4 regions of the Limnohabitans sp. JirII-29 genome follow, and region 2 is predicted to be linked to each of the others. Evidence: predicted binding sites of a transcription regulator. Region 2 holds the regulator's gene; each other region holds the start of a gene.
What was found. Region 2 encodes FNR, which switches genes on or off when oxygen is low (the NO sensors DNR and NnrR bind a similar motif). Its sites were predicted from a motif close to TTGATNNNNATCAA; they were not measured.
Positions count from the first base shown of each region.

Region 1: a site for FNR is predicted at 1,968-1,981, ahead of B9Z39_RS09970 (universal stress protein). Genes of this name have one in related genera too.
Region 3: a site for FNR is predicted at 1,869-1,882, ahead of B9Z39_RS02110 (DUF3149 domain-containing protein). Genes of this name have one in related genera too.
Region 4: a site for FNR is predicted at 1,728-1,741, ahead of B9Z39_RS12020 (hemerythrin domain-containing protein). Genes of this name have one in related genera too.

Region 1 is NZ_NESB01000005.1:138,383-142,553, forward strand. It holds gene B9Z39_RS09960 (TRAP transporter large permease) at 1-817, shown strand, start outside; gene B9Z39_RS09965 (DctP family TRAP transporter solute-binding subunit) at 852-1,886, shown strand; gene B9Z39_RS09970 (universal stress protein) at 2,038-2,463, shown strand; gene B9Z39_RS09975 (alpha/beta fold hydrolase) at 2,449-3,300, opposite strand; gene B9Z39_RS09980 (tripartite tricarboxylate transporter substrate binding protein) at 3,388-4,171, shown strand, end outside.
Region 2 is NZ_NESB01000001.1:183,154-187,324, forward strand. It holds gene ccoG (cytochrome c oxidase accessory protein CcoG) at 1-1,344, shown strand, start outside; gene B9Z39_RS00885 (FixH family protein) at 1,349-1,627, shown strand; gene B9Z39_RS00890 (hypothetical protein) at 1,685-1,990, shown strand; gene fnr (fumarate/nitrate reduction transcriptional regulator Fnr) at 2,054-2,779, opposite strand; gene hemN (oxygen-independent coproporphyrinogen III oxidase) at 2,868-4,171, shown strand, end outside.
Region 3 is NZ_NESB01000001.1:433,298-437,468, forward strand. It holds gene glp (gephyrin-like molybdotransferase Glp) at 1-29, opposite strand, end outside; gene mobA (molybdenum cofactor guanylyltransferase MobA) at 26-664, opposite strand; gene moaA (GTP 3',8-cyclase MoaA) at 668-1,831, opposite strand; gene B9Z39_RS02110 (DUF3149 domain-containing protein) at 1,942-2,085, shown strand; gene B9Z39_RS02115 (J domain-containing protein) at 2,188-3,345, shown strand; gene B9Z39_RS02120 (Ldh family oxidoreductase) at 3,354-4,171, opposite strand, start outside.
Region 4 is NZ_NESB01000007.1:60,022-64,192, forward strand. It holds gene ccmA (cytochrome c biogenesis heme-transporting ATPase CcmA) at 1-397, shown strand, start outside; gene ccmB (heme exporter protein CcmB) at 394-1,074, shown strand; gene B9Z39_RS12020 (hemerythrin domain-containing protein) at 1,080-1,664, opposite strand; gene ccmC (heme ABC transporter permease CcmC) at 1,913-2,671, shown strand; gene ccmD (heme exporter protein CcmD) at 2,668-2,859, shown strand; gene ccmE (cytochrome c maturation protein CcmE) at 2,859-3,311, shown strand; gene B9Z39_RS12040 (heme lyase CcmF/NrfE family subunit) at 3,308-4,171, shown strand, end outside.

The sequences.
Region 1 (4,171 bases), on a different contig from region 2:
CGTGTATTCGGTGTTGGTGCCAGGGGCTTCGGTGCCTGCGCTGTTTGCCGCGGGCATGGTGCCGGGGGTGTTGGCCGGTTTGGCCTTGATCATCCCCACCGTGTGGATGGCGCGCAAACACAAGATGGGTGCGCTGGAGGCCAGCCTGCCACGCCCCCCGTTTTGGCAAAGCCTGCGCGAAGCCTCGTGGGGCTTGGCCGCACCGGTGCTGATTTTGGGTGGCATGCGTGCCGGTTGGTTCACCCCCACCGAAGCGGCTGTGGTGGCCGTGTTCTACGGCTTGTTTGTGGGCATGGTGATTCACCGCACCATTGCAGTTCGCGACCTGTTTGTCATCTTGCGCGAGTCGGGGGAGTTGTCGGCCATCATCTTGCTAGTGGTGTCGCTGGCGGGCATCTTTGCCTACTCGTTGTCCACACTGGGCGTGATCGACCCGATCACCCAAGCCATCGTTAACTCTGGGCTGGGCGAGTACGGTGTGTTGGCCTTGTTGATCTTGATGCTCATCACCGTGGGCATGTTCTTGGACGGCGTGTCGATCTTTTTGATTTTTGTGCCCTTGCTGTGGCCCATCGTGCAGTTCTACAAATGGGACCCGGTGTGGTTTGGCGTCATCCTCACACTCAAAGTGGCGCTGGGTCAGTTCACGCCCCCGTTGGCGGTGAACCTGATGGTGTCTTGCCGCATTGCGGGCGTGCGCATGGAGGAGACCGTGCGCTGGGTTGGCTGGATGCTGTTTTCGATGTTCTTGGTGATGGTGGCCGTCATCGCTTGGCCAGAGTTGGCCTTGTGGCTGCCGCGTTACATGGGCTACTGATTTTGCGACCGTTGATTTTTATAAGGAGACATTCATGAAACTTCGTCGAACTCTCGTGAGCGTGTTGGCTGCGGCCACCGCGCTGGCCGCCTTCTCGGTGGCCGCACCGGCACAAACCTACAAAGCTGAGTACCGCATGTCACTGGTGCTGGGCCCTCCCACCCCTTGGGGACAAGCGGGCAAGCTGTGGGCCGACATGGTGAAAGAGCGCACGCAGGGGCGCATCAACATCAAGCTCTACCCCGGTGTGTCGCTGATTCAAGGCGACCAAACGCGCGAGTTCAGCGCCCTGCGCCAAGGTGTGATCGACATGGCGGTGGGCTCGACCATCAACTGGTCTCCCCAGGTGAAAGAACTCAATTTGTTCTCGCTGCCCTTTTTGATGCCCGACTACGCTGCGCTGGACGCGCTGACGCAAGGCGAGGTGGGAAAGAAGATTTTTCAAACCCTCGACAAGTCTGGCGTGATGCCACTGGCCTGGGGTGAGAACGGCTACCGCGAAGTGACCAACTCCAAGCGCGTGATCAAGTCGCCCGAAGACCTCAAGGGCATGAAGATTCGTGTGGTGGGTTCGCCCATCTTCTCGGACATGTTCAGCGCCATGGGAGCCAATCCCACGCAAATGAGCTGGGCCGATGCGCAACCCGCCCTCTCAAGCGGCGCGGTGGATGGTCAAGAAAACCCCTTGTTCTTATTCACGGTGCTCAAGATGCACACCGTGGGTCAAAAATTCGTCACCACTTGGGGCTACATGGCCGATCCGCTGATCTTTGTGGTGAACAAAGAGATTTGGAACTCATGGACCGCGGCTGACCAAGCCATCGTGCGCCAAGCCGCCATCGATGCCGGTCATCAAGAAATTGCCATGGCCCGCAAAGGCTTGATCGAAGCCGACAAACCGGTGCTCAAAGACATTGCTGCCATGGGCGTGACTGTGACCCAACTCACTCCTGCCGAACGCGACGCGTTTGTGAAAGTCACTCGCCCCGTGTACGAGAAGTGGAAAAAGACCGTCGGCGTCGAGCTGGTGGACATGGCTGAAAAAGCCATTGCTGCTCGCAAGAAATAAGCGGCGCAGAGTCAGCACATCTGAATTTCTGGAGCAAAGGGGCAAACACAGCATCTTCATCGAATCTTGATTCATGTTAGTTTGATCAAGATCACGCAAGGTGCTGTTTATTCACTCTATAGTTCACCAACTCATTTCCAAGGAGCAACGCATGAAGCTTTTAGTCGCGATCGATGGTTCAAAAAATTCGCTGTCTGGCGCCAAGTACGCCGCCACATTGGCTGCGTCACTCAAGGGCAAAAGTCACATCACGATCATTTCTGTGCATGACGACACGGCTTTGAAACATTTCAAAAAATACGTGCCCAAAGACGCGGTCAGCGACTACCTGCGCGGGCTGAGCGAGAAAGACATTGGCAGCGCACAAAAGCTGTTCGACAAAATGGGCGTGGCCCACGACATGGTGATTCGCTATGGTCACCCTGCCGATCAAATCAAGGCCGAGTCCGAATCGGGCAAGTTCGACATGATCGTGATGGGCTCCAAAGGCCGCTCATCCATCAAAGACTTGGTGGTGGGCTCGGTGGCTCACAAGGTACTGGCTGTGGCCAAAGTGCCGGTGCTACTGGTCAAGTGAGCTGAGGAAACTCTCCAGCAACTGATGGAAGGTGTCCGGGGCTTCCACCTCGGGCAAATGCCCAATGCCGACCAACTCAACCAATCGCCCATGCGGCAATTGGGGCAAGAGAAGGTCGGCATTGTCTTGTCTGGGGTTGGTGCGGTCTTCGCTGCCCTGCACCAGCAACACGGGCATGGTGAGAGCGGCGGCGAAATCAGGCGTGTAAAAGTCGCTCAATCTGAATGACACCGCCCGCAACAAGCCCGCCGCTTGCGTGCCGCGCGTGACGGCCACCAACATGGCCCGCAACGCGGGCGAGGCGTGAGGCCCCACCAGGTTGTCCACCCCCGCATCACCGTATTGGTAGCTACCCAAGCGTATGCGTCGGGCCCGTGCCTCAAAGGCTTCGCGCCGTTGTGCACTGAGCTGCTTTTGGCCCACGCCTGTGCCGGTCAAAATCAAACGCTCAACGCGTTGTGGATGGCGCATGGCAAAGGCCTGCGCCACCACCGAACCAAACGAGTTGCCGCACAACACCATGTCATGGATGTCCAATGCCTGGGTAAAGTCCGCCACGGCCTGTGCGTAGTCGGCATCGCTGGGGTGCTCGGTCTTCAAGTTGTCGCTCATCCAGTAGCCGGGTGCGTTCCAGGCCACCACGCGAAAGCGATGGCTCAGTGACGCAAATTGAAAGCGAAAGTAGGTGGCATTGCTGCCAATGCCATGTAAAAACAACACACACGGCGCATCCGCAGGTCCAGCTTCGATGTAAGAGAAGCGGTCGCCCAAGTAGCGTGCTTGGGACTCTTGCGGGATACGTGCAAATCGCACTTCAGGCAGAGAAGGAAAGGCCATGGGGTGTGTCATGATCGGGGCCGATTTGAGTTCTGTGGGTGCTTGGACGTTGGGCCGCATCCTAACCTTTGGTATTTGGATACACACATGAAACATTGGATGGCGGTTTTGTTCGCGGCGCTCTGTGTGGCCGCAGGTTCAGCAAGCGCGCAAGAGTGGCCCACACGCCCCGTCAAACTCATCGTGCCCTACCCCGCAGGCGGCGGCGTGGATGTGATGGCACGGGCCCTGGCCCAACGCTTGCAAGACAAATGGCAGCAGCCCATCACCATCGACAACCGCCCCGGCGCCAACACCTTGATTGGCACGGAAGCGGTGGCCAGGTCCACGGACAACCACACCTTGCTGTTCACCACCGATGCCACCTTCACCATCAACCCACATCTCTACAGCAAGCTGCCCTACGACGCTGACAAAGACTTTGCGCCTGTGACGCAACTGGTGGCGTTCAGCCAAATGCTGGTGGCCAACGCCAGCCTGCCTGCCAACAACCTCAAAGAATTGCTGGCCATGGCCAAAGCCAAGCCCGGGTCTTTGTCGTACGCGTCGTATGGGCCGGGTAGCCAACCGCAGCTGGCCACCGAGATGCTCAAACAAAAAGCGGGCGTGTTCATCGTGCACATTCCTTACCGCGGCATTCCGCAGGCGGTGACCGCTGTGGTCAGTGGCGAAGTGCCGCTCACGTGGTCGGGCATTGTGTCGGCACGCCCCCACATGGCCAGCAAGCGCATCAAGCCCTTGGCTTATGGCGGTAAAACCCGTGCAGCGGCCTACCCCGATGTGCCCACCATGACCGAGTTGGGTTTTCCAGAAGTGGATGCCAATGTCTGGGTGGGCGTGTTTGCACCAGCCAGCTTTGCGCCTGCCCTGG
Region 2 (4,171 bases):
AAAATCTACCCCCGTTCTGTCGAAGGCATCTTTGCCTATTGGCGTTGGATCTTGGTGGTCCTGACCCAGTTGCTTTTTTACGGTCTGCCCTGGCTTGAATGGGGCACGCGTCAGGCGGTGTTGTTTGATCTGGCCTCGCGCAGGTTTTATATCTTTGGTTTGGTCTTGTACCCACAAGACTTCATTTACCTCACCGGCTTGTTGGTGATCTCAGCCTTGTCGCTGTTTTTGTTCACTGCCGTGGCGGGCCGTTTGTGGTGTGGTTATGCCTGTCCACAAACTGTGTACAGCGAAATATTTTTATGGATTGAGCGAAAAATCGAAGGTGATCGCTCAGCCCGCATGCGCTTGGACGATGCCGAGTTCTCGCTCGAAAAGCTGGTGAAGAAGTGGTACAAGCACCTGATCTGGATTTTCTTTTCCATCTGGACCGGCTTCACCTTTGTAGGCTACTTCACGCCGATTCGTGAGTTGGCCATGGAATTCTTTTTGAGCCACATGAGTTCATGGGAACTCTTTTGGGTGTTTTTCTACGCTTTTGCCACCTACGGCAACGCGGGTTTCATGCGTGAGCAAGTGTGCAAATACATGTGTCCTTATGCACGCTTTCAAAGCGCCATGTTTGACCATGACACCTTGATCGTCACGTATGACACCGAACGGGGCGAACCCCGTGGCCCACGCTCACGCAAAGCCGATTTGGGCACGCTCAACTTAGGTTCTTGTGTGGATTGCTCTTTGTGTGTGCAGGTATGCCCGACGGGCATTGATATTCGCCAGGGCTTGCAGTACGAGTGCATTGGTTGTGGTGCGTGCGCCGATGTCTGCGACACCGTGATGGACAAGATGGGCTATGCCAAAGGCCTGATTCGTTACACCACACAAAACGCGATGGAAAACAAATGGACGCCACGTCAGATGTGGATGCGTTTGTTGCGTCCCCGTGTGCAGATCTACACCATGATCCTGGTGGCGTTGGTGGTGGGCTTGCTGGTGTCGTTGAGCATGCGTACACCGTTCAAGGTGGATGTGGTGCGCGACCGCGCGTCGCTGGCGCGTATCACCGAGTACGGCACTTTAGAGAACGTCTATCGCCTGCAAATCATGAATGCAGCAGAGTCTGAACAGACCTACCACTTGACGGTCAAAGGTTTGCCACAGCTACGCATTGAAACTGAAACCGATGTGGTCGTTGCACCCGCTCAAGCTCGCTGGATTGTGTTGCGCGCCGATATCCCGTATGGTTCTGCTGAGGCTGGATCTCACAAAATCGAGTTTGAAATTCAAGCACAGGAGTCTGGCCAATCGGTGGTCGAGAAGTCAGTGTTCATTGTGCCGAGGTAATCCTATGACTGCATTGAAACAACAACACGACACGCAACCTTGGTGGAAGTACGGCCATGTGTGGCTCATCATTGCAGGGCCAGCGGTGGTCGTGGTGGCTGGGTTCGTGACCTTGGCCATCGCCATCCGCATTCCTGATCCGGTGGTGGCTGAGGACTATTACCGCCAAGGCCTGAACATCAACAAAACCCTAGCTGAACAAGCGCAGCAGATGATGCCAGCCATGCAAGCGCGCAACCACGTGGCGACGCCAAAAGCGCAGATGCCCACGAAAACCCCATGATGGAAAACCATCAAGCGGGCCTACACTGATGACGAGTTCCTAACAAGGAGAATTTTGATGTTGGCACAACGCATGATGTGGATCGTATGGCCCGCCTTTTTGGTGGCAGGTGTTTTGGAAGTCGTGGTGTTTGCCATGTTTGACCCCCAAGACATGCAATGGTTCGGACAACCTGTTGAGATGTCGCGTCAAGGCATTTACACCCTGTCTTTTTTCGCCTTTTGGATCATCACCGCAGGGTCCAGTGCGCTGACCACCTTGTTGTCCATGTCTCCGTTTGAAACCAACCGTTGCCCGATGGTCCCTACCGAGCGGCCCGATGGATGTCCTAAACAAGAATCCTGCTGCGAGCAACCTGTTTGAACACTTGATTTACTCCAAACAAAAGGCCTGCATCAGCAGGCCTTTTGTTTGGGGCGCAAGCGCTTAAGTGGGCTGGCACGTTTGTGCGTTGACCAACAGCTTGAGGGCTTCGGTGTTCAAGATGCGCACATGACGCTGCTTCACTTCGACAATGCCTTCGTCGGCAAATTTTGAAAACGTGCGGCTCACGGTTTCAAGTTTGAGCCCCAAATAGCTGCCAATTTCCTCGCGCGTCATACGCAAAATCAACTCGGATTGCGAAAACCCACGTGCATGCAAGCGTTGCACCAAGTTCAACAAAAAGGCCGCCAAGCGTTCTTCAGCGCGCATGCTGCCCAACAGCAACATCACGCCGTGTTCGCGCACGATTTCGCGGCTCATGATTTTGTGCACATGACGCTGCAAGGCATTGATGTCGCGCGACAGTTCTTCGATGCGGTCAAAAGGCATCACACACACTTCGGCATCTTCCAGCGCCACGGCATCACAGGTGTGCAGGTCGCTGACGATGCCATCCAAGCCAATGATTTCGCCCGCCATCTGAAAGCCCGTCACTTGGTCACGACCATCTTCTGAGGAGACACAGGTTTTGAAGAAGCCGGTACGAATGGCGTAGAGCGCGTTGAACTTTTCACCATTCCTGAACAAGCTTTCGCCACGGGGCACACGTCGGCGGATGGCCACGATGTCATCGATGCGATTGAGTTCGTCGTCAGACAGACCCAAAGGCATACACAGCTCGCGCAAGTTGCAGTTGGAGCAAGCGACTTTGATGCTAGGGATACTCATAGGGTGGGATAAAACAGTGAGTTGATACAGGTCAAAGTGTGTCAGTCAACTTATGGGCACATTATCCTCCTGAAAAGGATAACCATCGATGACCTCTCCTCAAACCAACAACCTGGCTTCAAGACCTGTCGATGTGATGAGCCCAGATCTACTGCGTCGCTACGACGTGGCAGGCCCACGCTACACCTCCTACCCCACCGCCGATCGGTTTGTCGAGGCCTTTGGCGAGAGCGATTATTTGCAGGCGCTGCAACAGCGTCGCGAAGGCGTGGCGGTCAAAGCCTATCCGCTGTCCTTGTACATCCACATCCCGTTTTGTGAGGCGCTGTGTTACTACTGTGCCTGCAACAAGATCATCACCAAACACCATGAGCGGGGTGCTGAGTATTTGCGCTACCTGGAGCGCGAGGTGGCTTTGAATGTGGCGCACTTAGGCGCAGGCCAAACGGTGTCACAACTGCACCTGGGTGGCGGCAGCCCCACGTTTTTGAGCGATGACGAGCTGCGCGCGTTGATGGCCATGTTGCGCCGCAATTTTGAATTTGCGCCCGGTGGCGAATACTCCATCGAGGTTGACCCGCGTACCGTGACCGCCGAGCGTTTGAACACCTTGGCGTTGCTGGGCTTCAACCGTCTGAGCTTTGGCGTGCAAGACTTTGACCCCGACGTGCAAAAAGCCGTGCACCGCATTCAGCCTGCACAGCAGGTGTTTGACTTGGTGGCCGCGTCCCGCGCACTGGGCTTTGACTCGGTCAACATCGACTTGATTTACGGCCTGCCCATGCAGACGCCTGAGACTTTTGAACGCACTCTGGCCCAAGTGGTGGACTTGCGCCCTGACCGCATTGCTTTGTATGGCTATGCGCATTTGCCAGAACGCTTCAAACCGCAGCGGCGCATTCACAGCCAAGACTTGCCGCCTGCCAGCGCCAAGTTGGTCATGCTCTCCAGTGCATTGCGTGTGCTCATGGGCGCGGGCTATGTGTACGTGGGCATGGACCACTTTGCTTTGCCCAACGATGCCTTGGCCGTGGCCAAACGCCAAGGTCGCTTGCACCGCAATTTCCAGGGCTACAGCACGCAGCCCGATTGCGACTTGATCGCGCTGGGTGTCTCCGCCATTGGCCATGTGGGGGCCACGTTCAGCCAAAACGTCAAAACCTTAGAGGCTTACTACGACCTGCTTGACCAAGGGCGTTTGCCAGTAGAACGCGGCTTGGCTTTGTCTCGCGACGATTTGGTACGCCGCACCATCATCATGGCTTTGATGTGCCAAGGCCATGTCCTGTTTGAGTCGGTCGAAGTGGCGCATTTGCTGGATTTCAAAAAGTACTTCGCCACCGAGCTTCAAACCTTGGCGGACATGCAAGCGCAGGGCTTGGTCACGCTGGA
Region 3 (4,171 bases), 250 kb from region 2:
GCGGCAGCAATGTCGGCGAGGCTTTTCATGGGGCGGCGTTTTCCAGCGCTTGCAACTCCTGCAAGGTGTTGACGTTGCAAAAGGCCAAGTGATCATCGGTGGGTGCATCAAAGGGCACCACCACCGTGTGGTGCTGGGCGGTCCAGGCGTCGATCTTGCGCCCACCGCTGTGGGTGAAGCGCACCAGGCTCTCCAGCAGCTCGCGGCGCAGCAGGCAAAACACCGGTTGCGTGCGCACCTGCACCTCGCCTTGTGCGTTGGTTTCGAGGGCGGCAGCCATGGCAATGTCGGCGTTGTTCGCCGCCAATGCGTCGCCCAAGCGTTCGGCCAGATCGAGCGGAAAGCGCGGGCTGTCGCAGGGCACGGTCAGCAGGTAAGGCGTTTCGCAATGCTCCAGGCCTACCAGAAAGCCCGACAAGGGGCCCGCAAAGTCAGCCGAAGCATCGGGCCAGACCGACACCCCCAAAGACTCGTAAGCCGACAAATTGCGGTTGGCGTTGACCATGACCTCGGCCACTTGGGGGGCGAGGCGCATCAGGGTGTGCAACGCGAGGGGCATGCCGTTGAAGTTTTGCAAGCCCTTGTCCACGCCGCCCATGCGGCTGCCGCGTCCTCCGGCCAAGATGATGCCGGTGATGTCTTGGTGCAGGATGGGGTCTGTCATGGCTTATCCACCGATGTAGCTCATCTCAACCCGGCGTACCGCAGGGCTGGCGTCAGTGGGCAAGCTGGCGCGCAGCTCGGAGTAACGGTCATCGCGACCTTGCCAGATGTGGCCAATGGCCGAGGCCAGATCGGCGTCGGTGCTGTGAGCTTGGCGCAGCAACTGGCGCAGGTCGTAGCCCTGGCTGGCGAACAAACACAGGTAGAGCTTGCCTTCGGTGGACAAGCGGGCGCGGTTGCAATCGCGGCAAAACGCCTGGGTCACGCTGCTGATCACGCCCACTTCGCCCAGGCTTGGGTCAAAGCGGCCCGACGCATCGGCGTAGCCCCAGCGCTGTGCGGTTTCGCCAGCGGCGCTGGGTTCCAGGGGCACCAGTGGGTAGCTTTGTTGGATCAAGCGGATCACCTCGGCAGAAGGCAGCACGTCGTCCATGCACCAGCCGTTGGTGGCACCCACATCCATGTATTCGATGAAGCGCAGTGTGATGCCGCTGCCTCGGAAGTGGCGGGCCATGGGCACGATTTGGTTCACGTTGGTGCTGCGCTTGACCACCATGTTGACCTTGAGGCCGCTGCTGCGGCCTTGCGCGTCCAGGCCCAGCCCCGCTGCTTGTGCGGCGGCAATGCCGTCCAGCACGTCCGAGACCGGAAAGTCCACGTCGTTCATGGCGCGAAACACCGCGTCGTCCAGGCCGTCCAGGCTGACGGTCACGCGGTTCAAGCCCGCCTCTTTGAGGGCTTGCGCCTTGCGTGCGAGCAGCGAACCGTTGGTGGTGAGCGTCAGGTCGAGTGGCGAGCCATCGGGCGTGCGCAGCGCGGCCAGTTGAGCCACCAGCACCTCCAGGTTTTTGCGCAGCAGGGGCTCACCGCCGGTGAGGCGAATTTTGCGCACGCCGTGGCTGACAAATACTTGCGCTAGGCGGGTGATCTCTTCAAAGCTCAACAAGTCGCTGTGCGGCAGATAGGCATAGTCTTTGTTGAACACTTCTTTGGGCATGCAGTAGTTGCAGCGGAAGTTGCAGCGGTCGGTCACGCTGATGCGCAAATCATGCAAAGGACGACCCAGTGCATCGCTGAGCCCACCGCTGGCCAGAATAGGCTGCGTCGGGACCACCGCAGAAAGGGCTTGGAGGCGTTGGTCAACCAACGGAATGACGCGTTCAGACATTTCCCGATTTTGCCTCAGCACCCGATCCCCCCATGCCTTGATGTAGATCAGGGCGCAACGCATGGGCCGCGCGCATAGTTGGGCTGTTGTTACTCGAAAGGAGCACTTTGATGAAAATGCTGACTGATCTTTTTTCTACCGACTACGGGCTGATGAGTTTGGCCGTGATTGGGTTCGTTTTGGTCATGGCGGTGTACTTTCTGCGCGTGTTTTTGGGGTTGATGGACGAGACGGGCAAAAGCACCCACGAGTGAGCAGGGCCGCTGCTGAGGCCTTGCAGTGCATGGCCCACCCAGGGATCACTTAACATCGCATTCACCCATGCCGTGGCATGCACTGAATGCCCGATGGTTGTGATGTCCCCTTTGCCTGAAGAAACCCCCAGCGTCGCCGCACCCACCTTGGGCTTGCGTGTTCAGCCACCTGACAACGACAGCCTCACCCCCGCGCAGCAAGCCTTCAACCAATTGCTGGCGCGCATCGAGGCGGCGTCAGTCCAGATGGCGCGCTTGCAAGCATGGTCTGACCGTCACCGCTATGCACACATGCAGGTGTTGTATGAGGCGGCGAATCAAACCGCTCATCTTCATAAAAGCCTGTTGCTGTTGTTGCATGAACGTGTGCAAACGGCCGACTTGACGGCCCAGCAGCAACGCATGGCGCGCCAGCAAATGCGGCGCTTGATCACCCAATTGAGCCCATCCAGCGACCCGCAAGTTCAAGCACTGCATGAGCTCTACCACGAAGAGGACGCTGCACACGACGCGGCACAAGACAGCATGTTGGCAGCACAGCGTCTGCGCGAAAAGATCGAGGACGCCATGGGTCAGCCGCTGCACAACCCCAGCCTTTACCAAAGCCCCGATGAGGTGCTGGCCGCAGGCATGCGCCAGTGGCAACAACAGCACGACGCCGACGCGGCCCGCAAGGCGGCCAAGCGTGCGGCACGCAAAGCCCAGCGTCGGCCCACCCCACACCCACAGCATGTGCCGCAGCAAAGCGATGCCAAAAGTGCGATTCGTACCGTGTACCGACAACTCGCCAGCCTGTTGCATCCCGATCGTGAAATGGACCCGCAAGCGCAACAGCGCAAGACCCGCTTGATGGGCGAGGTCAATGCCGCCTACGAGCGCCAAGACCTCACCACCTTGCTGCACCTGCAATTGCAAGTGGCGCAGGTGGACCCGCAGCACATGGCGCGCATGTCGCATGACAAATTGGCCGCCATGTCTGTGTTGCTCAAAGAGCAGTTGGCCGCCTTGCAAGACGATGTGTGGCAGTTGCAGTCACGTCTCAGCCAGGAGCTCTGTGTAGCGCTGGATGTGCAGTCCAGCGAGGACACCTGGACACAGGCCTTGCAACGCATCCAGGCCGACCGGCGCTACGCGCTGGAGCGCCTACAGGCGGACTTGCGACGCATCCAGCACGACAGCGAACTCAAGCGCTGGCTCAAAGAGCAGGCGCTGCAAGCCAAAGAGCAAGCCAAGGCAGCAGCCCTGGACGGGCTGCTTTGAGGTGCTTCTTAGCCACTTAAGTGGCTTGCGCTGTCAGCCCATGGCAGCGCGATGTTGAGCTGCTTGGCGATAGGGCTGAGCTCGGCGCAAAGCGCTGACGACAAGGCAATGCCTTCTTGCAACTGCTGGCGCGCCATGCGGTCCCCACGTTCACCCGGCAGCAACACCTCGTGCGCTGGATCGCTGGCAGGCAGCGACTTGATGGCGCGTAACGTGTTCGCCAGGTCTTGCGCGTATCTGTCACGTTGGCAAATCTGAAAAGTATCCAGTGCGATGATGAGCGCGTTTTGCTTGTGTTGGCGAGCTCCGCTGTCAGACGACAACAGACCGGTCAAGATGGGGTTGCCCACCAACACACTGGTGAGCATTTCCACCATCAGCGCCAACCCAGAACCTTTGGGGCCACCCATTGGCAGCGGGGTGCTGGCCAGTGCCGCGTCGGTGGTGGGGTGGCCTTGGGCATCCAGGGCCCAACCCTCGGGCAAGGTCTGGCGCAGTTTCTTGGCTTGCATCAAGCGCCCCAGCGACACCACGCCGGTGGCCATGTCAAACACGATGGGCTGGTCGCCTGGGCCCGGCACAGCAATCGACAACGGCGCGGTCGATACACCTGCTGCTGCTGCCCCGTGGTAAGCCATGCTGGGGATGGAGGCCGCCATGGAGATGGCGGCCATGCCTTGGCGCGCCATGCGCTGCGTGATGAAGCCATGTGCACCCGTGTGCGTGGTGGCACGCACCAACACGCCCGCCATGCCGGTTTGCCGGGCGCGTGCCACCAGTTTGTCGGCGGCATGGCACATGGCCACCGCGCCCGGCGCTTGGTCGG
Region 4 (4,171 bases), on a different contig from region 2:
TGCGTTGTCGCTCAAAGAAGAACTCACCGCCTTGGAAAACCTGTTGTCCGATGCGGCTGTGGCCGGACGTGCTTTAAGCCAGGCCGAAGCACTGTCTGCGTTGGCCCGCATGGGTTTGCGTGGGCGTGAACACTTGCCATTGCGTGTCATGTCGCAGGGGCAAAAACGTCGCACGGCCTTGGCCCGTTTGTGGGCCAGTCAGGCCCCGCTGTGGGTGCTGGACGAACCTTTTGTGGCCCTGGATATCAAGGCGGTGGATGCGTTGCGGGTGTTGATGGCCGAGCATGTGGCCCAGGGTGGCATGGTGCTCTTCACCAGCCACCAAACGGTCAGTCTGGCGCGCACCGATGGCACACCGGTCGATGTGCAGCGTTATCGCTTGGAGGCTGCTCCATGAGTTCGACCACTGGGGCCGCTTTTGCTGCGGTGCTAAGACGGGACTTGCTGCTGGCCATGCGCCGCAAAAGCGAAGTCTTGACCGCTGTGTTTTTCTTTGTCGTCGTGGCGGCCTTGTTTCCGTTGGGCATTGGCCCCGAGCTCAACACCTTGCGTCTGGTGGCACCGGGTGTGTTGTGGGTGGGCGCGCTGTTGTCGAGCATGCTGGCCTTGCAGCGTTTGTTTGAGGCTGACTACCGAGACGGCACCTTGGAGCAAATGGCTTTGTCACCCACACCTTTGCCGGTTTTGGTGAGCGCCAAGATGCTGGCGCACTGGTTGGTCTCCGGACTGCCCTTGGTACTTCTGGCACCGGTGCTGGGTTTGCAGTTTGATCTGTCCGCAGATGCTTTGCTCACCCTCACCTTGGCCTTGTTGGTGGGCACGCCCATTCTGTCGTTGGTGGGGGGCATTGGTGCCGCGTTGACGCTGGGTGTGCGCGGAGGCGGGGTGTTGTTGTCCTTGCTGGTCTTGCCCTTGTTCGTGCCAGTGTTGGTGTTTGGCGCGGGCGCTGTCGAGGCCCAGGCCAGTGGCTTGGGCAGCCAGGCCCATTTCTCGATTTTGATGGCCATGTTGTTGCCCGCCACCTTCTTCAGTCCCTGGGCCTGTTCCGCCGCCTTGCGCATTGCGTTGGAGTGAGGGGGTCAACCGCGGCCCAGTCCAATGGGCTCGGGGGCGTTCATGGTGATGCGGGTGAACAGGCGGTCGTACAAAGGTTCGCGTGGGTATTTGCCGGTCAAGGGGTCGCAGTTTTTCTCAAACGCTGCATCGAGTTTTTCCCAGTCTTGCGGGCTGAGCACCTGGAGTGCTGCGGGAATGACAGCTGTTTCTTCCAACTGCATGTGCTGCATGTAGAAGTCAATGAAGCGATTGGCCGCCAACTCGAAAGCGGTTTGGCGCGAATTGCCCAGCAGTTCCCAAGCCAGCAGCAGGTGCTGCAACTCACGTACGTTGGCTTCGCCTTTGGTGTGGTCGCGCTCGAGTTGCTGGATCACCTCTTTGCACTGCGGTGATTTTTCGGCCACAGCCGGAAATAGCAAGGCCGATTCTTTGGTGTGGTGCAAGCGTTCGGGAAATTCGTCGATGTAGAACAGCATGCTGCGCAGCACATCAAAGAATCTTTCTGGCGCATCTTTGGGGCCGCGCTGGAGCATCATGCGCAGCGACTGCAGCATGGCCGACAAGGCTGCGTGTTCTTCTCGGATGATGCGGATGCTGGGGTGTGTCATGGTCTTGCCTCTTGGGTACGAAATGTTGTGTTCGCAGGATGTCATACCAAGCCTCATGACCGCTTGACCCACATCAAAAGAAGAAGCTGAGGGCTAAGGCTGAGGGCTGTCTGGGGCGGCGCTTAAAATCAAGGCCTCGCGCGAATGGGGCCTGTGAGCTCCGTGATGACCTTATAGACCATGGACCGATGGGCTGTTTGGTATTCTGTGCCGTTAGCTGTTTTTGCGCATTGCGCTGTAATCAATTGGTGATCAATAAGTCTCGCTCCGGCACCCCCTGGTTTTACTATGCGGCCCCGCAAACTTTCTATGGTTTGGCGGGTCGCTGGTGGCCGTGGTTGGCCGTGTTGGCATCGGTCTTGTTGTGGGCTGGGCTGTGGTTGGGCTTCATGGTGGCTCCCACCGATTTCCAGCAAGGCGAGGGCTATCGCATCATCTTCGTGCATGTGCCCGCGTCTTGGATGTCGATGGTCATATACCTGGCCATGGCGTTTTGGAGCGTGTTGGGTTTGACCTTCAACACACGCTTGTCGGGCATGATGACGCGTGCGCTGGCACCCACGGGCGCTTTGTTTGCGTTTCTGTCGTTGTGGACCGGTGCCTTGTGGGGCAAGCCCATGTGGGGCGCCTGGTGGGTGTGGGATGCGCGCCTGACTTCAGAGTTGATCCTTTTCTTTTTGTACCTCGGCTACATCGCCTTGACCTCGGCCATTGACGACACGCGACGTGGTGACCGAGCCGGCGCCTTGGTGGCCATCGTGGGCGCCATCAATGTGCCCATCATTTATTTCTCAGTGAAGTGGTGGAACACTTTGCACCAAGGTGCTTCTGTGTCGTTGACCAAATCGCCCACCATGGCGGCGGTCATGCTGTGGGCCATGTTGTTGATGGCCTTGGCGTTTTGGTTTTACACCTTGGCGCTGGTGCTGTACCGCGTGCGTACCTTGATCTTGCAGCGTGAGCGCCATGCAAGCTGGGTCAACGAGTTGCCGGAGGTGCAGTCATGACCTGGAACAGTTGGGCTGATTTTTGGGCCATGGGCGGCTATGCCGTTTATGTGTGGGGCAGCATGGGGGTGACTTTTGGCCTGTTGGCGCTGGAAGTGCTGCAAGCGCGTGTGGCGCGTCGCCAGGTGCTGGCGCAGTTGCGTGCCGAACGTGTGTTGGCCGAATTGCCGGCAGAGGATATGTCGTGATGAAACCCAGAACCAAACGCTTTGCCCTGATTGCCGCAGGCATCGTGGTGCTTGCAGCCGCTGCGGCCTTCGTGTTGAATGCTTTCCAAAGCAACTTGGTGTTCTTCTTCACGCCGACCCAGGTCAGCCAGGGCGAGGCTCCCAAGGGGCGTACCTTCCGTGCGGGTGGCATGGTGAAAGACGGCAGCTTGCAGCGCGATGGCAACACCGTGCGTTTTGTCATCACCGACACCGCGCAAGACATGACTGTGACCTATGTCGGTCTGTTGCCCGACTTGTTCAAAGAGGGCCGCGGCGTGGTGGCCCAAGGCAAGCTGGGTGAGGACGGTGTGTTTGTGGCCAGCGAGGTATTGGCCAAGCACGACGAAAACTACATGCCACCGGAAGCCAAACATGCGCTCGATCAAGCCACGGCTGCCAAAGCCGCTCAATCTCTGAAAGCTACCCCATGAACGCTGAGTTCGGACATTTCGCGCTGATCTTGGCGGCGGTGGTGGCGCTGCTACAAGGCGTGCTGCCCTTGCTGGGCACGTATGTGCGCGGCACGCAGATGCAAGTCACCTTGCAGAGCCTGGCGCGTCCCACGGCGGCCTTGCAGTTCGTGTTGGTGGCGCTGGCTTTTGGTGCCTTGGCATCGTGCTTTTTGAACAACGATTTTTCTGTGCAGTACGTGGCACAACACTCCAATTCTTTGTTGCCCAAGCCCTACCAGTTTGCTGCGGTGTGGGGCGGCCATGAAGGCTCGCTGCTGCTGTGGGTGTTGTTGCTGGCGCTGTGGTCGGTCTCGGTGGCGCTGTTTTCGCGCAGCTTGCCGCTGGACATGGTGGCGCGGGTGCTGGGTGTGCTGGGGCTGATTTCGGTGGGCTTTTTGCTGTTCATCTTGACCACCTCCAATCCGTTTGAACGTTTGTTGCCTGCGGCCCTGGATGGCCGGGACTTGAACCCCTTGTTGCAAGACCCCGGTTTGGTGATTCACCCGCCCATGCTCTACATGGGCTATGTGGGCATGTCGGTGGCGTTCGCGTTTGCGGTGGCTGCTTTGCTCAGTGGTCGTTTGGATGCCGCCTGGGCGCGTTGGTCGCGCCCATGGACGGTGATTGCCTGGACCTTCCTGACCTTTGGCATTGGCTTGGGTTCGTGGTGGGCGTATTACGAATTGGGCTGGGGCGGTTGGTGGTTTTGGGACCCGGTCGAAAACGCTTCGCTCATGCCCTGGCTGGTGGCTACGGCCTTGATCCATTCCCTGATGGTGACCGAAAAGCGCGGCAGCTTCAAAGCCTGGACGGTGCTGCTGGCGATTGCGGCGTTTTCG